Regions from separate parts of the Marivirga salinarum genome, predicted to be linked through region 1. Evidence: riboswitches for the same ligand, from Rfam matches in the RefSeq annotation. Region 1 holds a riboswitch; each other region holds the start of a gene.
What was found. A riboswitch is a leader RNA that binds a small molecule or an ion and turns the genes downstream of it on or off. The one in region 1 is predicted to bind S-adenosylmethionine.
Positions count from the first base shown of each region.

Region 1 (4,446 bases):
TACTAAGCCTAATGATATTGGCTGCTTGGTTTAGAAAAGGCGAAACCACGGATGAAAGCTTTCAATTAGTAGTTTTAGGAGCTGCGCTATTTATCATTTCTGATTCAATTTTAGCCATCAACAGATTTTCACATACTATTCCTTTTGCAGGCGTTGCTGTAATGGGAACATACATAATTGCCCAATGGCTAATAGTAAATGGATTATTAAAACATAACAAAAAGCAGGATAATCAATCCATATAAAAATAGAAAATCAACTGCTTTTTCGATATTATATTTTGTTTAAAAATTAATTTCAATATTTTTAATTTTTATTAGCGTTAGGATTTGTTTATTTCAAAAAGCTTTTCCTACATTTGAAGTGTTATTTCGGTAATCAATTTATAACGAAGAGGTGAGAGACAGGCTCGTTGACCCTCTGGCAACCTGAATCAAGGTGCCAAATCCTGCCCGATATTGGGAAATATAAATTAACAATTATGAACAACTTACAATTCTTCGCTTTCAGCGATCACATCAAACAAGCCACTTCGGCAAAGAATTCATTTTCAATAAATAAAGCAACTAAGCTTAATCCCATTAATCCTATTGCATACATGCGAATGTGTATGTGCTGTTGTTGCTAATCAACAACTCAATTCTATTTGGATTCATTTCGATAATCTAAAGGGGAAATCACACCCTTTTCAGTTTTAAGATTCATTTCGAAATTCTTTTAATCCGCTAAAAATCAATTGTTTAATAAAATTTAGTGATTCAATCAGATACCCTGAACGGCTCACAAATATTTAAATATTCATTCAAAAAATATATTCATCTTAAATTTTAAAATTATGTCAACTACACAAAAATTCGAAACCTTACAATTACATGCTGGTCAGGAAATTGACCCAACTACCAATTCAAGAGCAGTTCCAATTTATCAAACCACTAGTTACGCATTCAATAACTCAGAACATGGAGCAAACCTATTTGGCTTGAAAGAATTCGGTAATATCTATTCAAGAATAATGAATCCGACTAATGATGTATTCGAAAAAAGAATTGCAGCACTTGAAGGTGGCGTAGCCGCAGTTTCTGTTGCTTCTGGTCAAGCGGCACAATTCATTGCCTTGAATAATATTTTAGAAGCTGGAGATAACTTTATTTCCTCAAAATATCTTTATGGCGGTACTTATAACCAGTTTAAAGTTTCTTTTAAGCGATTAGGAATTGAGGCAAGATTTGCTCCCGATGAAGAAGTAGAATCTTATGAAAGCTTGATTGATGAAAATACAAAAGCTATTTATTTGGAAACTATCGGCAACCCTACTTTCAATATTCCTGATTTTGAAGTAATTTCTGCTTTAGCACGAAAGTATGATTTGCCTTTAATCGTGGATAATACATTTGGAGCAGGCGGTTACTTGTTTAGACCTATTGAGCACGGAGCTAACATTGTAGTAGAGTCAGCCACAAAATGGATTGGAGGACATGGAACATCCGTTGGCGGAGTAATTACTGATGCTGGGAATTACAATTGGGGTAATGGTAAGTTTCCTCAATTTTCTGAGCCTTCAGAAGGTTATCATGGATTGAATTTTTGGGAAACTTTCGGAGAGGGGAACCCATTAGGGCTACCCAATATTGCTTATGCTATTAGAGCAAGAGTAGAAGGCTTGAGAGATTTCGGTCCCGCCTTAAGTCCATTCAATAGTTTTCTTTTGCTACAAGGATTAGAAACGCTTTCTTTGAGAGTACAAAGAACGGTGGATAATGCCTTGAAATTAGCTTTTTGGTTAGAGAAACATCCTTTGGTTGAGAAAGTAAATTATCCAGGATTAGAAAGTAGTAAATATTATCAACTGGCAAAAAAATATCTTCATAATGGTTATGGCGGTGTTTTATCTTTTACGCTCAAAGGAGATAAAGAAGAAACCAAAGCCTTTGTGGATAATTTGAAACTGGTAAGTCATTTAGCAAATGTGGGGGATGCAAAAACACTGATTATTCAACCTTCGGCTACAACTCACCAACAATTATCAGATCAAGAGCAATTATCTGCAGGTATCACTCCGAATTTATTGAGAGTTTCTGTAGGTATAGAGCATATTGATGATATCATTGGTGATTTTACGCAATCATTTCAAAAAGTCAAAGAAGAATCCTATGCCACAGCATAAATTACCTTATCATTTTCAACTAGAAAACGGGCAAACTTTGCAAGCGGCCTCTCTTTACTATGAAGTTTTAGGGGAGATTTCAGAAAATAAGGAGGTAGTTTGGGTATGCCATGCTTTTACAGGAAGTGCCACCGTTAAGGACTGGTGGGCTTCCCTTTTTTTTGAAAATGGTGGATTTATTGATTTGGAAAAGCATACAGTGATTTGTGCTAATATGCTTGGATCATGCTATGGAAGTACTGGACCTGATTCAATTTATCCTGAAAATGGCGCAATTTATAGAGAGAAGTTTCCGGAATTAAATAACCGAGATGTTGTCAAAGCTTTTATTGATCTGCGAAAAGCACTTAATGTTTCTAAAATTGATTACCTAATTGGAGGATCATTGGGTGGACAACAAGCTTTGGAATGGTCAATTATAGAACCTGAAGTGATATTAAATCAGATTTTAGTCGCTTCCAATGCTAAGCATTCTTCTTGGGGAATTGCTTTTAATGAATTACAAAGGCAAGCCATTGAATTAGGTGAAAATGGTAATAAGGAGGAAAAACAAAAAGCATTGTCTTTAGCCAGAAGTATAGCTATGCTTAGTTATAGGAGCTATGAAGATTTTGAGAATAACCAATTTGGGAAAAGTGAGCATGGAGATTGGAAAGTTGCTTCTTATCTAAAATATCAAGGAGAAAAGTTCAATGGCAGATTTAGTATCAATAGCTATAAAATTCTTTCCAAAATGATGGATGCACATAATATTGCAGAATCCAGAACCGATAATTTAAAAGAAGTATTAGGTTCGATAAAAGCCAAAACTTTATGCATTGGAATTGATAGTGATAATCTATTTCCAATAGAGGAACAAATATTTATGAGCGAAAATATACCAAATGCTAATCTAGAGGAAATAGAATCCCTTAAAGGGCATGATGCTTTTTTAATTGAGGGAAATTTGATTTCCCATTTCATCAAAAAACATTTAATTAATACTTTATATGAAGAAATTTAAAGCAGGCTTATTCGGGTTGGGAGTAGTAGGCTCTGGAGTTTATAAAGCTTTACAGCAAAATGGAAAATACGGTATTTCAATTGAAAAAATTGCCGTTAAAAATATTGATAAAAAAAGAGATTTAGAATTACCCAATGGAATACTCACCACTGCGGCAGTTGAAATTCTTGATAATACTGATTTAGATATCATCATAGAATTAATAAACGATCCTGAAGAAGCTTTTAGCATTGTAAAAAAAGCTTTTAAAAAAGGGAAATCAGTAGTGAGTGCTAATAAAAAGATGGTGGCACTATATCATAAAGAAATTCTGGAATTACGTGAAAAACATGGCGTTAAATTCTTTTATGAAGGAGCGGTTTGTGGAAGTGTCCCCATATTAAGATTGCTCGATCAGCATTATAAATCAGATCAAGTAAACTCCATCAAAGCTATAGCGAATGGAACTTGTAATTTCATTTTATCAAAGATGGTAAGTGAAAATCAGGGTTATGACTTAGCATTGAAAGATGCTCAGGATTTAGGCTTTGCAGAATTAGACCCCTATTCTGATGTAAGCGGAGAGGATACTCGCTTTAAATTATCCATCATGATTTACCATGCTTTTGGCCTATTTATACATCCAAATGAAATTCCTTTGCAGGGGATTAATTATTTGGATGAAAATATAAAAGACTTTGCTCAAAAACATCATTTGAAAATAAAATTGATTGGGGAGGCTCAAGAAGTTAATGGTAAAATCACTGCTAAAGTAGAACCACAATTAGTAAATGAAAGCCATGATTTCTATAACATAGAAAATGAATATAATGGGATTTTGGTGGATGCTGTATTTGCTGGTGAGCAGTTTGTTAAAGGAAAGGGAGCTGGGAGTTTTCCCACAGCTTTAGCCGTATTGTCTAATTTGAAAGATTTGAAATATGATCTGGCAGTTGCAAAAATCGCTAAGAAAGAAATAAAGAGTTATTCAAAAAATTCAAAAACCGAAATTTATTTTATAGCTGGTTTTAATGATAATTTCAATTTTCAGGGGCTGGAAGTTTTGAATAAAGAGGAGGGTTATATCCTAGCTAAGGGGCAATTTGATTATTTGGAAGAATTGAAGAAGGGAAATCCGGATTTATATTGGGTTCAACTTTCTGAAAATATTTTTGAAGAACTAGTAAATCAAGAAGCATTGATTTAGGGATACCATCTTTTTTAGTTTACTTTGGCTTTACAAAAAAAATAAAAATCCAAAATGAAAATCGCAGTTCTATCCAGAAATTCAAATTTATAT
Region 1 is NZ_CP129971.1:3,997,049-4,001,494, reverse strand. It holds gene QYS49_RS16760 (lysoplasmalogenase) at 1-245, shown strand, start outside; SAM riboswitch class I at 381-474, shown strand; gene QYS49_RS16755 (O-acetylhomoserine aminocarboxypropyltransferase/cysteine synthase family protein) at 836-2,164, shown strand; gene QYS49_RS16750 (homoserine O-acetyltransferase family protein) at 2,151-3,167, shown strand; gene QYS49_RS16745 (homoserine dehydrogenase) at 3,154-4,353, shown strand; gene rimK (30S ribosomal protein S6--L-glutamate ligase) at 4,408-4,446, shown strand, end outside.

Region 2 (4,446 bases), 1.7 Mb from region 1:
GAATGTGATTTGTTGCCTTGCAGCATTGTAAACATTCCAAGTAAACCCATCTTCAGTTTCAAATTGTCCAGATTCCCAAAGAATTAAAACTGTTTCCTCAGCTTGTAATTCTAAACTAATTTCAGATTGATAAGTAGAATTTGAGGCATCATCATTTTCTGCTCGAATTGCTCCTCCACAACTATCGTAAATTTTAAGGATAGTGTCTTTGTCACTTGACTCAACAGTAGATGATATTTCATAGGTGCCTGCTTCATTAGCAGTAAAACTATACCACTGAGGAGTAAAGTCAGCTTGATACTGTCCTTCTTCTACTACTATAGGATCAGCACAAATATCACCCGCTACAGGGTCAGTTAATAACAAGGACCAATCAAAGTCTCCACCGGTTAAATTATTAAATCTAAAATAATAATCTGTTTCAGGCTCTGGCTCTAATGCAAAAACAGCACTATCTCTTGTCTGTAACACGCTACTATTATAGCAATTACTTATATAAACGGACATTTCCACACCAGTCCTCGAGTTGGCTTGTAACTTCTTTCCTGCAACATCAGCAGGAGTTGTATACTTATACCAATAGTCTTGCATCTCAGTAGCAGGAAGTGAATTTGTACCTAATGCAGCTGTATTAGCAATACTACAATCTTGACCTACTTCAGGAACTTCTACTTCTATAGTCCATTCGAAATTAGTTTCCCCACTAAGGTTTAGTCTAATAAAAAGTTCTTCATTTGCTTGATAGCCTGTAGTATAAAATCCTGAACCACCTGTAACATTACTTTCATCTGTTAAATTGTCACAAGTTCCTTTAAATATAGTTGCATCAACCATAAAAGGCCAGTCAAAATAAATACGTGTATCATCTAAATCAGGCATAGTAAAGGTATACCAGTAATACTTACCTTCTTCTGCAGGCATAGTATTCGTCCCTTCATTAGCTTCAACTGCTAAATCACATATATCTCCTGTTTGAAATTCAGAAACATCTAAAGTCCAATCAAAAGGTTCTGCATTACCTGCATTTATTCTAATTTTTATAATTTGGCTAGGTTCTGCATCATAATAAATAACCTTTCCATAGGATGAGGTTAAGTATTCAGTATATCCATCACAACCAGAATATAATCCTACAACATTGGAATTAGGTAAATCGATTGTCAATTTACCACCACTTTCAGGCATAGTAAATTCATACCAGTAGTAATTATCATCTGGTGCAGCTGCTTGGGTATTCGTTCCTACTGTAGCGGTAACTGCAGTTGAACATTCACTTTGACTATAGCTTAAAAAGCTATAAGAAATTAAAATTAATAATAGATAGAGTTTTCTCATTTATAAAAATTTTTAGTTGATTAAATCGCAAAACTAGATCGCTTAACAGTCTAATCAAAAGTAATTCGAATGTAATTACGGAAGTAATTAAATGTTGAAACATACATTTTATAAGTAATTAAAAACTAGTAAAGGTTTAAAACCAAAAACCTACTAAATTTCTAATTTTAATCCATTTTTTCACTTAAACAATGGTAAGAAGCGATGATTTGACTATACATTTTGCTCTTTAAAATTTATAAGAATTTTTAGTCTTTATTTTTAATCAAGATGGTTATCATTTTGCCTTCAAGGCAGATGAATTATTTAAAACCGAAAAATAAATTTTTGAACTTTAATTTTAACGTTTCGGTTTTTATGCTTTACTTTGAAACACTTATCCAGAAAGACTGAGGGAATGGGCCCTTTGAAGTCTTAGCAACCCTTCCAATGCAATTGCAAAAGGAAACGGTGCTAACTCCCATCTTGACAACTTTTAATGGTCAGGAAAAGATAAGAAGCAGCCTTTCTCATGGCACTTTCTGGATGCAAAATCATAAATATTCAGAATGAGCCGATTTTCTAAATCAATTCTTCAAGATAAAATTTTAGTACTCGATGGTGCAATGGGCACTATGATTCAAAACTATAAACTCTCGGAAACTGACTACCGTGGAGAACGTTTTGCCGATTATCCTTCCGATTTAAAAGGTAATAATGACTTATTATCCTTAACCCAACCTCAAATTATAAAAGATATCCATAGGGCATATCTCGATGCTGGAGCGGATATCATTGAAACCAATACCTTCAGTGGCACTACCATTGCCATGGCGGATTATGATATGCAAGATTTGGTTTGGGAACTCAATGAACAATCTGCCAGAATTGCGCGTGAGGTAACAGAGGAATATTCGGATAAGCCTAGATTTGTTGCAGGTTCTATAGGCCCTACCAATAGAACTGCTTCCCTGTCTCCTGATGTAAACAGACCAGGATTTAGAGCTACTTCCTTTGATGAATTAAAAATAGCTTATAAAGAACAAGCAGAGGCTTTAGCTGCTGGTGGAGTAGATATATTTCTAGTTGAAACTGTTTTTGATACACTGAACTGCAAAGCCGCTTTAATGGCTATACAGGAATTGAAAGAAGAAAAAGGAATCAATATTCCGGTGATGGTTTCTGGTACTATTACAGATGCCAGCGGCAGAACACTATCCGGTCAAACCGTTGAAGCATTTTGGAATAGTATCCGTCATTTTCCTTTGCTAAGTGTGGGATTCAATTGTGCTTTAGGGGCTGACCAGCTCAAAACCTATTTACAGCAATTAGCTAGGATTTCAGATGTAGCCATTTCCTGCCACCCGAATGCGGGATTGCCCAATGAATTTGGGGAATATGATGAAAGCCCTTCAGAAATGAGCGGCATTATCAAAAGCTATTTTGATGAAGGATTGGTCAATATCATTGGAGGTTGTTGCGGTACTCAACCCGAACACATCAAAGCCATTGCAGATTACGCTGCAAAATCTAAACCACATCAAATATCCTCTCAAAAGAAAATTATGCGATTGAGCGGTTTAGAACCTTTATCGGTTACTCCTGAAATCAATTTTGTAAATATTGGGGAAAGAACCAATGTATCCGGCTCAAAGAAATTTGCTCGCTTAATAAGAGAAGAGAAATTTGAAGAGGCAGTTGATATTGCCATTGACCAAGTTGAAGGCGGTGCTCAAATTATCGATATCAATATGGATGATGGTATGTTGGATGCTGTAAACGTACTGCCTAATTTCGTCAATCTAATTTCCTCAGAGCCTGATATTGCGCGACTTCCTTTTATGATTGATTCGTCCAAATGGGAGGTAATTGAAGCTGGATTAAAATGCTTGCAAGGCAAAGGTATTGTCAATTCTATCAGCTTAAAAGAAGGAGAAGAAGCGTTCCTTGCATCCGCTAAGAAAATAAAAAGCTATGGAGCAGCCGTAGTGGTGATGGCTTTTGACGAAAAAGGTCAGGCTGATACTTTTGAAAGAAAAATAGAAGTCTGTAAAAAATGTTATGATTTATTGGTCAATGAGGCAAAATTCCCAGCAGAGGATATCATATTCGATCCTAATATCTTGACCATTGGAACAGGGATGGAGGAGCATGATAATTATGCGGTGGACTATATCAATTCCATAAAATGGATAAAAGAAAATCTACCCTATGCTAAAACAAGTGGCGGAGTTAGTAACATCTCTTTTTCCTTCAGAGGAAATAATGTAGTCCGAGAAGCTATGCATTCTGCTTTCCTTTATCATGCCATCAAAGCCGGACTAGACATGGGAATAGTCAATCCTGGGATGTTAGAAGTCTATGATGAGATTGATAAAGAATTACTCGATTATGTAGAAGACTTGCTCTTCAACCGCAGACCGGATGCCACCGAACGATTAATGTCTTATGCTGAAAACTTAAAACCTGGAGAAAAAGCTGAAAAAGCCACGCAAGAATGGAGAAATCAACCGGTCAATAAGCGATTAGAACATGCTTTAATTAAAGGAATTACAGAACATATAGAAGAAGACACTGAAGAATCCAGGCTTCAAGCTGAACGTCCGCTGGATGTCATTGAAGGTCCATTGATGGATGGAATGAATATAGTAGGAGATTTATTCGGTGCTGGTAAAATGTTTTTGCCACAGGTGGTAAAAAGTGCTAGGGTGATGAAAAAGGCGGTGGCTATCCTCCTCCCCTATATTGAAGCAGAGAAAAAAGCCCAAGCCCCGAAAGCCCCCTACCCCCCAAAGGGGGAACAAGCCCAGCACTGGCAGACTGCAGACCCGATTCTATATGGTTTGATGAAGGATTTTGCTAAAGAAATGAGGCATGATCATCCTACTCAAGCTGAAGAAATCCTGTGGGATGCATTAAAAGGAAAACAACTTGAAGGATATAAATTTAGAAGACAACATATCGTTGGTGGCTATATCGCTGATTTCATTTGCTTAAAAGAAAATCTAATAATTGAAGTAGATGGACTTATCCATCAATTACCTGAAAACAAAGCCAATGATGAAGAAAGAACAAAATGGTTAGAAGAACAAGGATTCAAAGTAATTCGCTTCACCAACGCTGAAGTAATAT
Region 2 is NZ_CP129971.1:2,303,502-2,307,947, reverse strand. It holds gene QYS49_RS09760 (T9SS type A sorting domain-containing protein) at 1-1,335, opposite strand, end outside; SAM riboswitch class I at 1,709-1,834, shown strand; gene metH (methionine synthase) at 1,884-4,446, shown strand, end outside.
Region 2: another riboswitch for S-adenosylmethionine. It lies ahead of metH (methionine synthase); the one in region 1 lies ahead of QYS49_RS16755 (O-acetylhomoserine aminocarboxypropyltransferase/cysteine synthase family protein).

Region 3 (4,446 bases), 540 kb from region 1:
GGAAGGTTGGATTCTGCAAGAGGCACTATAATTTGGGTATAGCGATATCATGCAGCATCCGGAGGAGCCTTGCAACACATCATAAAACAGATCTTATTTTCTAATCTTAATTCCATTATTTAGAACCTTTTAGTGCTTGTTCTATATCTTCAATTATATCATTCACATTTTCCAACCCGACCGATAATCGGATTAGTCCATCGGCAATTCCCACTCTATGTCGTTCCTCCTTACTCAACTTACTGTGAGTGGTCGTAGCAGGATGCGTCACAATAGAGCGCGTATCACCAAGATTGGACGTAACCGAAAGCATTTGTAGATTATTTATAAATTTACTGCATCTTTCGCCTCCTCCTTTCACAATAAAAGTGAGAATACCACCTCCTTTTAGCATCTGTTTTTTGGCTAAATCAAACTGAGGGTGCGATTTCAAGAAGGGGTATTTCACGCTTTCTAATTCGGTATGTCCCTCTAAATATTCAGCTATTTTCAATGCACTTTCGCAATGTCTGTCCATACGTACCGCCAAAGTTTCCAAGCTTTTGGAGAGCACCCATGCATTAAAAGGCGAAATAGCTGGCCCAGTGTGGCGACTGAAAAAGCGCACATCTTTAATCAATTCTTTGGAGCCCATTATCAAACCGCCTAAAACTCTACCTTGTCCGTCAATAAATTTGGTGGCACTATGGGAAACAACATGAGCACCCCATTTGGCAGGTTGCTGCAAGTAGGGAGTGGCAAAACAATTATCCACCACCAAAATCAAATTGTGCGCTTCCGCCAATTTCCCCAACCACTCCAAATCAATGATTTCCAAACCAGGATTGGAGGGCGTTTCCACAAAAATCATTTTAGTTTCCGGTTTTATCAGGCTTTCCCATTCATGTGTTCTGCTGATGTCCGCATAAGTGTGAGAAATGCCCCACTTCGGAAAAATCTGCGTCAATAATTGGTGGGTAGAGCCGAATAATGACCTTGCTGCCAAAATATGATCGCCTTGCTGGAGCAATGCCGCCATACTTCCAAACATGGCCGCCATGCCAGTTGCGGTAGCAAAACCATCTTCCAAGCCCTCTAATCGAGCCATTTTATCAATTAGTTCGGAACTATTCGGGTTTGAAAAGCGCGAATAAATATTACCTTCTTCTTCATCATTGAATAATGCTTTTGCTTGTTCGGCATTATCAAAAGTAAAGGATGAGGTAAGGTAAAGTGGCACAGCATGTTCTCTGTTGCCACTTTGGGCAGCTTGGGTACGGATAGCCTGAGTTTCGAAATGTTGAGACATAATTATATTGGTTATAGTTTTCCCACTGGAGGAAATTAAGTTTGACAAAAATTGAGTTGGATAAGCTTCTAAAATGCGTTTGGGAATTGCTTAGGATTCTATCCTTTACAAATTCTACCCACTCCCCAAAAGCTTAAATTGGAAATCAACAACAGCAGTTGCTACAACAGCAAATGTTAATTTGATTAGTAGATTTAGAAATAGACATGAATTCCAATGATTGATCGTATAAATCAATTTGGAGATTGTGCGAAATGTAAACTTTCTGTTTGTTCATTGTTTTACCGTTTTATATTTCCCTTCGTTGGGCAGGAATTGGCACCTTTCCAAATTGCTTGGGGGTTGCCAGAGGGTCAACGAGCCTGTTCTCTCACCTCATCTATATAAATCGGTCGAAACCGATATGATGCCTCAAATATAGAGACAGCTTTTCTATAATTCCAAATTTGAGTGGGGATTATTTTTGAATTTGCTTGAAATGTTGCTATATATTATCTTGGCACAACGAACTGGGAAGGTTTTGCTAGTCAGGGCAATACTGCAGATTACCACGATTGAGAATTCTTATTTTTTTATACTTTTACAGTTCAAAGATTCGATCTATGGCATTGAATCCAATTTGAAAAGTAGTTTATGAGACATAAATTTTTAAGCATTATACTACTGTTGATAGCCAACTTATCATTTGGTCAAGCATTACCTGAGAAAATTAGCGAAACTGATTTCACTATAGGTAAAATAGTTAATATCAAGTCAAAAATATTGAGTGAAACCAGAACCCTAAATATTTACTTACCTTCAAATTATCAAGCTGACAGTTCAAAAACATATCCCGTGATTTACTTGCTGGATGGCTCAATAGATGAAGACTTTATTCATATTTCTGGAATAGTTCAGTTTGTCTCTTTTCCCTGGATTAATATGATTCCAGAATCCATAGTGGTCGGAATTGCAAATGTTGATAGAAAAAGAGATTTTACATATCCTTCTGAAAGAGAACTTGACCAAGAAGAATTTCCTACCTCTGGAAAATCAGGAAAATTCATAGGCTTTTTGGAAAACGAATTACAATCTTTTATTGATTCATCGTATCGAACAAGCTCCAATAAAACAATAATTGGACAATCCTTAGGTGGATTATTGGCAACTGAAATATTATTCAAAAAACCAGAACTTTTCGACAATTACATTATTGTCAGTCCAAGTTTATGGTGGGATAATGAGAATCTATTGGAAAGTAATCCAAGATCCTATGATTCCAACAAATCAATATATGTAGCAGTAGGAAAAGAAGGTAAAGTAATGGAACGTACTGCTAAGGAACTATTTGAAAAATTAAACAAAAACAAAAATCAAAATACAAAGCTGTTTTACGATTTTTTAGAAGATAAAACTCATGGTGATGCTTTACACATTGCAGCGTACAATGCATTTGAAAAAATATTTGATTCAAAAAATGAGTAATAACAGCCTAAAATCTCGCAAAATACCATTTAAGCAACAGAATTCACGATTCAACTCTATCAAAAGAGAACTCAAAACTAGAATATAAACATGAAATTTATTTAAATAGAGTTAAGGTAGATGTTTGCTAGTAAATTGAATTTTAAATCTTATTATTTGCATTCTTTACTGACTTTAGCTCGAGCTGGGGCTAGCGGTGAAATGTTAGTTTTTATTTTGTGCTTTTTTATTAATCCAATTTCCAACAAATATCAAAGTTCCACCAGTTAAGTAGGCAGCATTGAAGTTTTCATTATAAAGTAATATACCTAACAATATCAAGATAGGAAGTCTAAAATAATCAATTGATATAATAGAACTAATATCATCATCCATCATAGCTTTAGCCAATGTAAAATGAGCAGTAATGGCTGATATTCCCACAATAAGTAAAAATGAAAAGTCTCTTATATTAGGCAAACTAATCTCTGTTATGGTAAGTCCAAATGAAATAGGAATTTGAATTAAGCACATAATGAAAACTATGTCTAAAGGCTTATATTTTTTGGTCAATTTTTTAGTTGAAGCATGAGCAATTGCATAGCTAATAGCAGATAATAATACAATAATTGAGTTAGTATTTATTATTCCAAAACCAGGTCTAATTATTATTAGGACACCGATAAAGCCTAAAATGATACTCATTACTTTAGATTTTGTCATTTCTTCTTTTAAAAAGACAGAAGCAATTATCAATATCCATATTGGTACTGAAAATTCAATAGCGGTTACTTCAGCCAATGACAAATAAATAATCCCTACTATATAGCCGTATTGACCTATTAGGTGAAATATATTTCTAAATAAATGTCCCTTTATAATGGAGAATGTTGGTCTTGATAATTTATTTTTAAAAAATATAAAGATGGTGAGTAATCCAATTAACGATCTAAAAAATATAATCTGAAATGAATTGACATTATCGCTTATTTCTTTAATTCCAATTGTCATAACACAAAAAGATAATACAGAAATCAACATCCATTTTTTAGAGTTCATTTTCGTAATTGCATATAAAAATGGGATTAGAATATTTTGATAAGTTCTTTTTCAAATTCAATCAAACAGCCGCAGCCGCCTGCAACAACAATCCGCAAATGTAGGCTGCATAAGTACCTAAGGCATATCCTAAAACCGCCAAAAGTACTCCAACCGGAGCTAAGCTTGGATGAAAAGCACCTGCTACTATAGGGGCTGAAGCAGCACCGCCAACATTCGCCTGACTTCCTACTGCTACGAAAAAATAAGGAGCTTTAATGATTTTAGCTACTCCCAATAAAACGATTACATGAACTGCCATCCAAATCAATCCTACCATAAAGAATCCGGGATTATCGAATATGGCGGTTACATCCATTAACATTCCAATGGATGCTACCAAAATATAAATCATCACACTTCCTAAGCGGGAAGCGCCTACACCTTCGAATTTTCGGGCCTTGGTGAATGATAAGCCTAAGCCAATGGTGGTGGCAATTACGACCAACCAAAAGAAAGAGGAAGTCAAACTAAATTTATCTAGTTGAGGAGCCACTTCTCCTATCCATGGAGCAATAATATCTGCTCCGAAATGTGCTATACCTGTTGCTCCGAAACCAATTGCCAAAACGGTCATCACTTCCGGCAACGTAGGAATTTTCATAATAGACGCTTGG
Region 3 is NZ_CP129971.1:38,747-43,192, forward strand. It holds gene QYS49_RS00205 (trans-sulfuration enzyme family protein) at 116-1,288, opposite strand; SAM riboswitch class I at 1,575-1,678, opposite strand; gene QYS49_RS00210 (alpha/beta hydrolase) at 1,922-2,752, shown strand; gene QYS49_RS00215 (DMT family transporter) at 2,957-3,790, opposite strand; gene QYS49_RS00220 (DUF819 family protein) at 3,852-4,446, opposite strand, start outside.
Region 3: another riboswitch for S-adenosylmethionine. It lies ahead of QYS49_RS00205 (trans-sulfuration enzyme family protein); the one in region 1 lies ahead of QYS49_RS16755 (O-acetylhomoserine aminocarboxypropyltransferase/cysteine synthase family protein).